Regions from separate parts of the Pseudomonas sp. AC252 genome, predicted to be linked through region 2. Evidence: predicted binding sites of a transcription regulator. Region 2 holds the regulator's gene; the other holds the start of a gene.
What was found. The regulator sigma-54, encoded in region 2, starts transcription at its own class of promoters, with help from an activator protein. The targets are predictions, from matches to a motif close to ANTGGCATNNANNTTGCTNT.
Positions count from the first base shown of each region.

Region 1 (6,023 bases), 720 kb from region 2:
CGTCGAGCATCTCGCGCACCGGCTCGATCATCGAGTACGGCATGGTCACGTGCAGGTCGCCGCCACCGCCATCGAGTTCGATATGGAAGGTGGAGACCACAATCGCTTCGCTCGGGCCGACGATGTTGGCCATGGCCGGGTTCACTTCCGAGTTGATGTACTCGAAATTGACTTCCATGATCGCCTGCCAGGCTTCTTTCAGATCGACGAAAGCCTGCTCGAGCACCATGCGCACTACGCGCAGTTCGGTCGGGGTGAATTCACGCCCTTCGATCTTGGCGTGACGGCCGTCGCCGCCGAAGAAGTTGTCCACCAGCTTGAACACCAGCTTGGCGTCGAGGATGAACAGCGCGGTGCCGCGCAGCGGTTTGATCTTGACCAGGTTGAGGCTGGTCGGCACGTACAGCGAGTGCACGTATTCGCCGAACTTCATCACCTGCACGCCCCCGACGGCCACGTCCGCCGAGCGGCGCAGCATGTTGAACATGCTGATGCGGGTGTAGCGGGCGAAACGCTCGTTGATCATTTCCAGCGTCGGCATGCGTCCACGGACGATGCGATCCTGGCTGGTCAGGTCGTAGCTTTTGACACTGCCGGGTTCGGCAGCATTATCGGTCTGTACCAGACCATCATCGACGCCATGCAACAGCGCATCGATTTCATCCTGGGACAGCAGATCCTGCACGGCCATGTCGTGTTCCTACTGCAGTACGAAATTAGTGAAAAGCAACTGTTCGATGACCACTTTGCCCAGTTCTTTCTGCGCCACTTCCTGGACGCTGGCGGTGGCCTTCTGGCGCAACATCTCCTGCCCGACCGGGGTCGCCAGCGTGGCGAAATCCTGACCGGAGAAGAGCATTACCAGGTTGTTGCGGATAACCGGCATGTGCACTTTGAGCGCGTCCAGATCGGCCTGATTACGCGCCAGCATGGTGATGCTCACCTGCATGTAGCGCTGACGGCCGTTCTGGTTGTAGTTGGCAACGAAGGCCGGCGCCATCGGCTCGAAAATCGCCGCCTGCTTGCCGACCGGCGCTGCTTCAGCAGCCTCGGCAGGCTTGCTCTGCGCGCCGTGCATGAAGAACCAGGTCGCCCCGACGGATGCACCAATGGCCACCAGCAACGCCAGCACGATCACGATGATCAGCTTGAGTTTGCCTTTGGTTGCGGGGTCTTTTACTGCTGCAGCTTCGCTCTTCGCCATGCCAATAATCCGTCACTAATCGGGGGTTTCACAGTCGCACGGCAAGGCAAGAGCAAGTGTTATGCCAGAAGTGTCGGCGCGTCATTTGAACGGCGCCATAAACAAACGTGGGAGCGAGCCTGCTCGCGAAAGCAATGTGTCAGTCAACATATAGGTTGAATGTCACACCGTATTCGCGAGCAGGCTCGCTCCCACATTGGGTAGTGCGTTGCGTCAGGCGTAATAATCGACCGCGCTGGTGCCGATGACGCTGGTGGTCTGCGCCGCCACTTCAGCGGCAGTAACCGGTGCCAATTCTTCATCCACCGAATCAAGGCGACCACCCGCAGCGCTGGTCCGGCCACTCTGGCCCTGCTGCGCCTGCTCCTGTCCTTGGTGGCCCTGCCAGCCACGGTTCTGGTCGGCGACATTGACGTCGACCTGGCCCATGCCCTGCTGGTTGAACATGTCGCGCAGGCGATGCATCTGGCTGTCGAGCGCTTCGCGCACGCTCGGGTGCGCGCTCATGAAGGTGACCTGGGTCTGCTGATCGGGAACCATGTTCACGCGGATATCCAGACGCCCCAGCTCCGCCGGCTGCAACTGAATGTCGGCGGCCTTCAGGTTGACGCTGGACAGGTACATGACGCGGTTGACCACTTCTTCGGTCCAGCCGCTCTGGTGCATGGCGATCGGCTGATTCACCGGCAGCGCGTTCGCGGTTTTCGGCGTAGCGGCCTGGGTCAGTGCCGCCAGACGGTTGGCGAAGTCATCGACACGGGTGTCGCTGGTGGCGGATTTCAAATCCTTCAGACCATCATCGATCAACCCGCTGAAGGCTTTTTCGCCGCCCTGACTGGTGCTGTCCTTGTCGGCCTGCACGTCAAGCATGCTGGCCATACCGGCAGCGAAGTTCTGCGCGGCGGTCAATTCGCCGTCAGCCTGAGCTTGAGCAGGCGTGGCTTTCGGTTGCGCCTGGCTGGCGGCAGAAATATGCCCGCCCTGCTCCATCGCCATGCGCACGGCCGGCAGCGAATCGAGCGGATCAGCTGAAGGATCGAAATCGCTGTCGGTGGCCGCCGGATCTTTGACCATGCCCGGCAAGGCGACCAAGGCAGGCGTTTCAACTTCCGGCTGGGCTGGCGTTGCGACTACCGGGGCCTGCACCACAGGCGTTGCCACCAATGGCTGGACGACTTGCGCCAAGGCCGGATCAAGCGCCGGGTCTACAGGCGCGGCATCGGACACAGGAGTCTGTACGGTTTCAGCGGTGTCATCGACGGTGGCAGTCGCGTCGTCGCTCGCCGCCGCTTTGTCGGCAGGCAACGCTTTGCCGCTATCGGCAACCGCTGGCTCGGGCGCGGCAGACTGGTCTTTGCCGATATCCTTTTTGGCGCTGCCATCAGCGACCTTATCGCGTGCCGGTTTGACTGAATTGTCAGCGCTGACGGCAGGCTTGGCCGGCGCTTGATCGGCAAACACTTTGGCGAAGCTGGAAGCCTTGTCCCCGGCGTCTGCGGCCATTGCCGACGATTTGGCAGAGGCGGCTTGCGCCTTGGCCTGAGCGGCGGTCTGAAGAAGAATGTTGGGGGTCGCAGGCATGACACGGTCTCCGCTGCACTGGGATCGTAGGTACAGTTGAGCAAGATGACTGCAAGTGCCGGGCCAGTTTGGCCAGACACTTGCGAAAAGCGCCGGACGGCAGCTTCAGTGGATGTGGGCGTGGTGCTTTTCGCTTTCGTACAACGGGCGTACTTCGGCGAATTCGGAATGGATATCGGCCACCAGTTGAGCGAGCGCTTCCGGACTTTTGTCCTTGGCGTTCGACTCCAGGTCCTGGCACAACTCGGCCAGTCGAACCGCGCCCATGTTGCTGGCGCTGCCCTTGAAGCTATGCGCTACATCGGAAAGCACTTTGACGCTGGTGCTGTCCTGCAACTCGTGCAGGCGGCTTTGCGAATCTGCCAGAAAAGTCTCCAGCAATTCCGTATAGCCGTCCTCCATCACTTCGCGCAAAGTATCGAGGACTTCGCGATTTACATGTGGGTTTGTCACTTGCTCACTCCTTGATCAAGAATGGGCGGATTATGCCTCAATCTCCCAGAAAAACTCCACGCTGGCACTACGACCTTGGTCCGACCAGCTGGCGTTGCGCCCCAGTTGCCGGATGAGGCTGATACCGCGTCCCGACAAGCGGACGTTATCCAGCGGCCGCTCCATGATCCGCGCCACATCAAAACCTCTGCCGCTGTCCTCGACGCGGATCACCAGGCGCCCGCCCTCGCCCTGCGGCTGGACCTGCAGATGCACCCGCACGAAACCGTCTTGCAGCGCTTCCAGCCGCGCCGCGCGCATTTCATAGTACTGGGCAAACCCTGTCGCATCGCGCTTGAGACTGGAGTCGAGCCCCAGCACGCCATGCTCCAGCGCATTGGAATACAACTCGGCGAGCACGCTGTACAACGCCCCGCTTTGCGGACGCAGGCCATGTACTTCGAGCAGCAGTTGCAAAAGAAACGGCAACGGATTGAAGCGTCTGAGCGTGGCGCCGCGAAACTCGAAACTCGCCGACCAGTCCAGCGGGCACGACTGGCCGCTGTCGGAATACACCGGCGCCGCGCCGTGGACCTGCATTGACTCGAGCAGGCTGACCTCAACCATGCTTACGTCATCACGGGCCTGTCCGCGAAAATCGCGCAGCGCCTGTTCGATGTCCTCGAACAGCCGATCCGGTTCACGGTTGGCAGCAAAGACCTGCTGCAAGCGTTCGACGCCGAACAACTGGTCATTGGCGTCGCAGGTATCGATCACCCCGTCCGACAGCAGAAACACCCGGTCATCCACGGCCATCGGATACACATCCGTACGGTCATCGAAGGCCTGCGCGCTGAGAATCCCCGAGGGCAAGTGCCGCGCCGGCAAAGGCACACGCTCGCCGCTGGCCATGCGGTGCAGGTAACCATCCGGCATGCCGCCGTTCCACACCTCCACCGAACGGCTCTGGAAACTCAGACAGAGCAACGTGGCGCAGCAGAACATGTCCACCGGCAGGATGCGCTTGAGCTTGGCGTTCATCTCGCGCAGGGTTTCGGTCAGACCGTAGCCCTTGGCGGTCATGCCGTAGAACACTTCGGCCAGCGGCATCGCCCCCACCGCTGCCGGCAGGCCATGGCCGGTGAAATCGCCGAGCATGACGTGCATGTCACCGGCCGGCGTGTACGCCGCGAGCAACAAATCACCATTGAACAGCGCGTAAGGCGATTGCAGGTAGCGGATGTTCGGCGCACTCAGGCAGCCGGAATGGGCGACCTTGTCGAACACCGCTTTGGCTACGCGCTGTTCGTTGAGCAGATAGTCGTGGTGCCTGGCGATGAGATCGCGCTGTTGCAGAACGGTCGCCTGCAGACGACGCAAGCGATCCATCGCCTTGATTTTGGCGGCAAGGATCACCTGGTTGTATGGCTTCGCCAGAAAGTCGTCGCCGCCGGCCTCGAGACAACGGGCCAGCGCCTCACTCTCGGTCAGCGAGGTGAGGAAGATGATCGGCACCAGCGCTTCACCCGCCAGCGCCTTGATCTGCCGCGCCGCTTCGAAGCCGTCCATCACCGGCATCAGCGCGTCCATCAACACCAGATCGGGCTGCTGCTCTTTGAACGTTTCGACCGCGTCGGCACCATTGGCCGCCGTCAGCACCTGATGGCCCTGACGGCGGACGATGGTCGACAACAGCAACCGGTCGGCGGCGCTGTCTTCGGCGATAAGAATGGTCAGCGGCTCTTGCGCCTGCATGGGCGTCAACTGATGTCGAAGAGTTTGTCGAAGTTGGAAATCGCGAGGATTTTCTTCACATCGGAACTGCTGTTGACGACGCGGATATCCGACTCGTCGCCGCCGGCGTGATCACGTAGCAGGAGCAGCATGCCCAGCGCGGAGCTGTCGAGGTAAGTGGCCTCTTTGAGATCGACCACGATGGATTCGGGTTTCTTGTCGAGCCGCTCATACGACTCGCGAAATTCCTGATGGCGACCGAAATCGAACCGGCCTTTGACCGCGATCGTGAGCTTTTTCTTGTCTGGAGAAACTTCTGTAACAACTGACATTGACTGGCTTCCTTGTCATTGACGAACCTGTACAAGGTTTAGCAGCTGGATAGGGTTGGGGCAAGGCGCAACGGTGGAACAAGTGTGGGAGCGAGCCTGCTCGCGAAGGCATTCTGTCAGTTGACTACAGGATTGACTGACACGGCGCTTTCGCGAGCAGGCTCGCTCCCACAGGGGTTTGGCGGTGAGGTTTAGAAGGCATCACGCCGTGGCAACCGCTGCGACAGTTCATCGAGCAGCTTCTGTTCGCGCTTGTCTTCCAGGCGTTGCGCTTCATCACGATAGCGCTGCACCAGTTTGCGCAAACCCTCGACGCGGGCAAAGGCCTGTTGCCACTCGTCACGGGCCTTGTCGAGATTGTTCTGGTGCCAGACCAGGCTCTGCCGTTGTTGATCAACGGCGGTGTCGAGTTGCGCCAGAAAACCCTGAAAGCCCAGCAGCCATTGCCCGGTCACGCCGGTGCTGCCGCGCACGATCCATTGCTGTGAGTAATCCAGACGAAAGGCATTGAGGTCGGCCAGTTTGCTTTCGGCAACTTTGACCTGGCCCTGAAAGTAGGCGAGGCGCTGCACGGCGGCTTTCTCGGCCTTTTCGGCCATGTCTACCACGGGTGCCAGGCGCGCGGCGCGGCTGACGGCCATGGCCGGTTACCCGCCCGCCGCTGGGGCGAACAGGGTTTCCAGGTAGGCCTGGCTTTCACCCATGGTGATTTTGTCGTTGAGGCCCTGGCGCTGATACCT
Region 1 covers NZ_OZ409837.1:3,617,403-3,623,425, reverse strand. Annotated here, with positions in the region: gene fliM (flagellar motor switch protein FliM) at 1-691, opposite strand, end outside; gene fliL (flagellar basal body-associated protein FliL) at 701-1,204, opposite strand; gene ACZZZ4_RS16500 (flagellar hook-length control protein FliK) at 1,418-2,785, opposite strand; gene ACZZZ4_RS16495 (Hpt domain-containing protein) at 2,891-3,238, opposite strand; gene ACZZZ4_RS16490 (ATP-binding SpoIIE family protein phosphatase) at 3,269-4,972, opposite strand; gene ACZZZ4_RS16485 (STAS domain-containing protein) at 4,978-5,283, opposite strand; gene fliJ (flagellar export protein FliJ) at 5,475-5,924, opposite strand; gene fliI (flagellar protein export ATPase FliI) at 5,931-6,023, opposite strand, start outside.
Region 1: ACZZZ4_RS16500 (flagellar hook-length control protein FliK) is a predicted target of sigma-54. The motif match lies at 2,823-2,842, and genes of this name have one in related genera.

Region 2 (6,023 bases):
CAGTAGTAGCCGTTGTCCTCAAGGACATTCAGGGCGGTACTTTTGCCCGAGCCCGAACGGCCACTGACGATGATCAAGCGCATGATTAGTGCCCGTTCTGCTCGTCCAGCACAACCTGGTACAAGGCTTCGTTGCTCGCGGCGCTGCGCAGTTTTTCGCGCACTTCCTTGCGGTCGAGCATGCTGGCGATCTGGCGCAGCAACTCCAGATGCGCATCAGTCGCGGCCTCCGGGACCAGCAGCACGAAGAGCAGGTCGACCGGGGCGCCGTCGATGGCGTCGAAATCGATTGGAGCTTCAAGGTGCAGCAGGGCACTGACTGGCGCCGTGCAGCCCTTGAGGCGGCAGTGGGGAATGGCGATGCCGTTACCAAAACCGGTGGAGCCGAGTTTTTCACGGGCGATCAACGCCTCGAAAACATCCTGCATCGCCAGATCCGGCACTTCGCGGTGGATCAGGTTGGCAATTTGTTCGAGGGCTTTTTCTTGCTGCCGCCCGGCGCGTTCACCTGGGAACGGCCGGGGGTCAGGATGGTTTCAAGTCGGATCATGGGATAGGGGTGTTAACGACCGGTCGCGCCCTGGAGGAGGCTCTGGGTCTTTTCCTTATGCTTTTTGAGTTGGCGATCCAGCTTGTCGGTGAGTGAGTCGATCGCAGCGTACATGTCAGTATCTTCTGCGTTGGCGACCACTTCGCTGCCGGGGATATGCAAGGTGGCTTCGATCTTCTGCTTCAGCTTTTCGACGCACATCGTGACCTGCACGTTGGTGATCTTGTCGAAATGTCGCTCCAGTCGTTGGAGTTTTTCCTCGATGTAGGAACGCAGAGGTTGGGTCACTTCCAGTTGGTGTCCACTGATGTTGACTTGCATACAGCTTCTCCTTCGTTGCCAGTGCATAAAGCGGCAGGCCGAAAAGCCTGCCACTGGAACGCTGTAACGTGGCTTACATCAACCGCTTGCGTTCGCTCGAAGGCGCGATTCCGAGGGATTCGCGGTACTTGGCGACGGTGCGGCGAGCCACCTGAATGCCTTGTGCCTCCAGTAAACCAGCGATCTTGCTGTCACTCAACGGCTTTTTCTGATTTTCCGCGGCGACCAATTTCTTGATGATCGCGCGGATCGCTGTGGACGAGCATTCGCCGCCTTCGGAGGTGCTGACGTGGCTGGAGAAAAAGTATTTCAGCTCATAAATACCGCGCGGGGTATGCATGAATTTTTGCGTGGTTACCCGGGAAATCGTTGATTCGTGCATGCCGACCGCTTCGGCGATGTCATGCAATACCAGCGGCTTCATCGCTTCGTCGCCGTATTCGAGGAAGCCGCGCTGATGTTCGACGATCTGCGTGGCGACTTTCATCAGGGTTTCGTTACGGCTTTGCAGGCTCTTGATGAACCAGCGGGCTTCCTGCAACTGATTGCGCATGAAAGTGTTGTCGGCGCTGGTGTCGGCACGCTTCACAAACCCGGCGTACTGGGCGTTGACGCGCAGACGTGGCACCGATTCCTGGTTCAGCTCGACCAGCCAGCGCTCGTTGTCCTTGCGCACGATCACATCGGGAATAACGTATTCGGCTTCGGTCGATTCGATCTGTGAGCCCGGACGCGGATTGAGGCTCTGCACCAGCTCGATGACCTGGCGCAACTCGTCTTCCTTGAGCTTCATGCGGCGCATCAACTGGCTGTAATCGCGGCTGCCGAGCAAGTCGATGTAATCGGTAACCAGACGCTTGGCTTCGCTCAGCCACGGCGTCTTGGCTGGCAGTTGGCGCAGTTGCAGAAGCAGGCATTCGCTGAGGTTGCGTGCGCCGATCCCGGCGGGTTCGAATTGCTGGATGCGATGCAGAACGGCTTCGATTTCATCGAGCTCGATGTCCAGTTCCGGATCGAATGCTTCGAGAATCTCTTCGAGCGTTTCGTCCAGGTAGCCCTGATTGTTGATGCAGTCGATCAGGGTCACGGCGATCAGGCGATCGGTGTCGGACATCGGTGCCAGGTTCAGTTGCCAGAGCAGATGGCTCTGCAGGCTCTCGCCGGCGGACGTGCGGGTGGTGAAATCCCATTCGTCGTCATCGCTGCTGGGCAGGCTGCTGGCGCTGGTCTGGTAGACGTCTTCCCAGGCGGTATCCACCGGCAATTCGTTGGGGATGCGCTCGTTCCATTCGCCATCCTCGAGGTTATCCACCGTCGGGGCGGTTTCCTGATAGGAGGGTTCCTGAATCTCGGCGGGCTTCTGTTCGGCGTTGTCGGCCAGAGGATCGGCGTTGTCGAAGTCGTCGCCTTCTTCCTGGCGTTCGAGCATCGGGTTGGATTCCAGAGCCTCCTGGATCTCCTGTTGCAGGTCCAGGGTCGACAATTGGAGCAGACGGATGGCCTGTTGCAGCTGCGGCGTCATCGTCAGCTGCTGGCCCATTCTCAAGACTAGCGATGGTTTCATGGCAGGGGCTTAACACCTTATTCGCCGGCGCTTTGCGCCATCCACTACAGGGCGCCGAAGCGCCAAACTTAAGCAAATTATATGCCTGAAACTGAAGTGTTTGCCTAGAGCGCTGTAACAATTAAAGCGGATAAATGCGCCTTGAATCGATACAGCGCTGTCGCGCTTACAGGCGGAACTCGTGACCCAGATACACTTCCTTGACCAGATCGTTGGCCAGGATGGTCTCGGCATCACCTTCGGCGATCAATTGACCGTCGTTGACGATGTAAGCGGTTTCGCAAATATCCAGGGTCTCACGGACGTTGTGGTCGGTGATCAGCACACCGATGCCCTTGGCCTTGAGGTGGTGGATGATCTGCTTGATGTCGCCCACCGAGATCGGGTCGACACCGGCGAACGGTTCGTCGAGCAGGATGAATTTCGGCGCAGTCGCCAACGCACGAGCGATTTCCACCCGGCGACGCTCACCACCGGACAGGCTCATGCCGAGGTTGTCGCGGATGTGGCTGATGTGGAATTCCTGCAGCAGGCTTTCCAGCTCCTTGCGACGACCGGCCTTGTCGAGCTCCGGGCGAGTCTCGAGGATCGCCATGATGTTGTCAGCAACCGACAGTTTGCGGAAGATCGACGCTTCTTGCGGCAGATAGCCGATACCGGCCTTGGCGCGGCCGTGCATCGGCTGATGGCTGACGTCCAGATCATCGATCAGCACACGGCCCTGATCCGCCTGCACCAGGCCGACGATCATGTAGAAGCACGTCGTTTTGCCGGCGCCATTCGGGCCGAGCAAGCCGACGATCTGCCCGCTGTCGATCGACAGGCTGACGTCACGCACGACCTGGCGGCTTTTATAGGCCTTGGCCAGGTGCTGAGCTTTCAGAGTTGCCATTACTGGGATTTCTCTTCGGTTTTCTTCTTCGGCTGGATCACCATGTCGATGCGCGGACGCGATTCGGTGACCTTGCTGCCCGTGGCGCGACCTGCGCTGGCCAGTTTCTTCACGGTGTCGTAGACGATTTTTTCGCCCTGGGTGACGTTGTTATCCTTGTCGATAACCTTGGCCTTGTCGATCAGCACCACCCGGTTCTGCTGGGCGTGGTATTGAATCGTCACGCCGTAGCCCTTGACCGGATTGGCGTCGCCCTGGGTCTGCAGCTGCTCGAAGTAAGCCAGGTTGCCCACCGAGGTCACCACATCGATGTCGCCGTTGGGCGCGCGAGTCATGGTCACGGTGTTGCCTTTAACGATCATCGAGCCCTGGGTAATGATCACGTCACCTTTATAGGTGGCGATGCCATTCTTGTCGTCGAGTTGGGCGTCGTCGGCCTGAATGCGGATAGGCTGCTGCTGATCGTTCGGCAGGGACCAGGCGCTCGCGCTTCCCAGTGCTGCGCCCAGACTGAGCAAAATAGGGAGGGTTTTAACGAGCCTCATACTGTCCTCTTACGTTCGATTGCAGGTGTATCCTGCTGTCCTTCAGGTACGCTTTCATTCCGACGCCAGTCGATACGCCACCAGCGCCCTCGATTCTAACGGGTTGCGCAGTCTGCGCATATTCCTGCTGCGGGAACACGGTCATGCGCGTGCTGGTGATCAGCGTGCCGCGCTTTTTCTCATCGGTGCGCTGCACACGGACCGAATCGATCAATTCCACTTCGGTACCGCCCGAGTTCACTTCGCCGCGTTCGCTGGTCACGTGCCAGGGAAGTCGGTGCCGCGATACATGTTCAAGTCAGGCTTGGTCACCAGGGTGATATCGGTAGCCTTGACGTGCTCGGCCTTGTCGGAAGTCATCTCGTACTGCACCTTACCGTCGGGCAGGTACTGAATGGTATGCGTGTTGGTCGCGTACCAGTCGATCGGATTCTCGGCAGCCGAAACCGGTGGCTTGTCGAGGAAGCGTTCCGGGCTGATGTTCCAGTAGCCGACCGCAGCGAAAATCGCCGCGATGCAGCCGAACAGCAGGAAGTTGCGAAACTTTTTGCTAAACATGGTCAGGCTCACAGGTACGCGGCGTTGGCCGCTTCGAGGCGGCCCTGGGCGCGCAGGATCAATTCGCAGAATTCGCGGGCGGCACCTTCGCCGCCACGGGCGCGGGTAACGCCGTGGGCGTGTTCGCGGACGAAATCGGCAGCGTTGGCCACCGCCATGCCCAGCCCTACACGGCGGATTACCGGCAAGTCTGGCAGATCGTCACCCAGATAGGCGACTTCTTCATAGCTTAGGCCCAGTTGCGCGAGCAGGCCGTCGAGCACCACCAGTTTGTCTTCACGCCCCTGAAACAGATGCGGGATGCCGAGGTTCTTCGCGCGGCGCTCGACCACCGGGGTCTTGCGACCGCTGATGATTGCGGTTTGTACGCCGGCATTCATCAGCATCTTGATGCCCTGGCCGTCGAGGGTGTTGAAGGTCTTGAACTCGCTGCCGTCTTCAAGAAAGTACAGGCGGCCGTCGGTGAGCACACCGTCGACATCGAAGACTGCCAGTTTGATCGCTTTGCCGCGTTGCAGCAGATCGTTGCTCATTACATGACTCCTGCGCGCAGCAGATCGGAGAGGTTGAAGGCGCCGATCGGGCGATCCTCCTCGTCGACGACTACCAGGGCGTTGATTCGATGGTCTTCCATGATTTTCAGGGCTTCGGCGGCGAGCATGTCGGGCCGGGCGGTCTTGCCGTGGGCGGTCATCACCTGATCGATGGTGGCGCTGCGGATGTCGATGGCGCGATCCAGGGTGCGGCGCAAATCACCGTCAGTGAATATCCCGGCGAGCTTGCCGTCGGCTTCAAGGACAGCGGTCATGCCCAGGCCTTTGCGGGTCATTTCCATCAGTGCGTCCTTGAGCAGGGTGCCGCGTTGTACCTGCGGCAGCTCTTGCCCGGCGTGCATGACGTTTTCCACTTTCAGCAGCAGGCGACGGCCAAGGGCGCCGCCCGGATGCGAGAACGCAAAATCTTCAGCGGTAAAGCCACGCGCTTCCAGCAACGCCACAGCCAGGGCATCGCCCATGACCAGCGCAGCAGTAGTAGAAGAAGTCGGTGCCAGATTCAACGGGCAGGCTTCGTGCTCGACATGCACATTGAGATTGACCTCGGCAGCCTTCGCCAAGGGCGACTGCGGATTGCCGGTGACGCTGATCAGTTGAATGCCCAAGCGCTTGATCAGTGGCAGCAGCGTCACGATTTCATTGGTCGAACCAGAGTTCGACAGGGCCAGAATCACGTCGTCGCGGGTAATCATGCCCATGTCGCCATGGCTGGCTTCGGCCGGATGCACGAAAAACGCCGGAGTGCCGGTGCTGGCCAGGGTGGCGGCGATCTTGTTGCCGATGTGCCCGGATTTGCCCATGCCGACCACGACCACACGGCCCTTGCTGGCCAGAATCATCTCGCAAGCGCGTACGAAATCGGCGTCGATATGGGCCATCAAGCCTTGGACGGCTTCCACTTCGAGGCGGATGGTGCGTTGTGCCGATTGAATCAGGTCGCGGGTTTTGCTCATGTCAGAATCGTATGGGCCGATGAAAAGGCGGCGATTATAGCGGTTATGTGGCAAAGCCTCACGCAAGTTCGACGTGCTTTGTCATTA
Region 2 covers NZ_OZ409837.1:2,900,181-2,906,203, forward strand. Annotated here, with positions in the region: gene rapZ (RNase adapter RapZ) at 1-83, opposite strand, end outside; partial or broken gene ptsN (PTS IIA-like nitrogen regulatory protein PtsN) at 86-549, opposite strand; gene hpf (ribosome hibernation-promoting factor, HPF/YfiA family) at 562-870, opposite strand; gene ACZZZ4_RS13160 (RNA polymerase factor sigma-54) at 944-2,434, opposite strand; gene lptB (LPS export ABC transporter ATP-binding protein) at 2,601-3,326, opposite strand; gene lptA (lipopolysaccharide transport periplasmic protein LptA) at 3,326-3,871, opposite strand; partial or broken gene lptC (LPS export ABC transporter periplasmic protein LptC) at 3,858-4,429, opposite strand; gene ACZZZ4_RS13180 (KdsC family phosphatase) at 4,438-4,962, opposite strand; gene ACZZZ4_RS13185 (KpsF/GutQ family sugar-phosphate isomerase) at 4,962-5,936, opposite strand.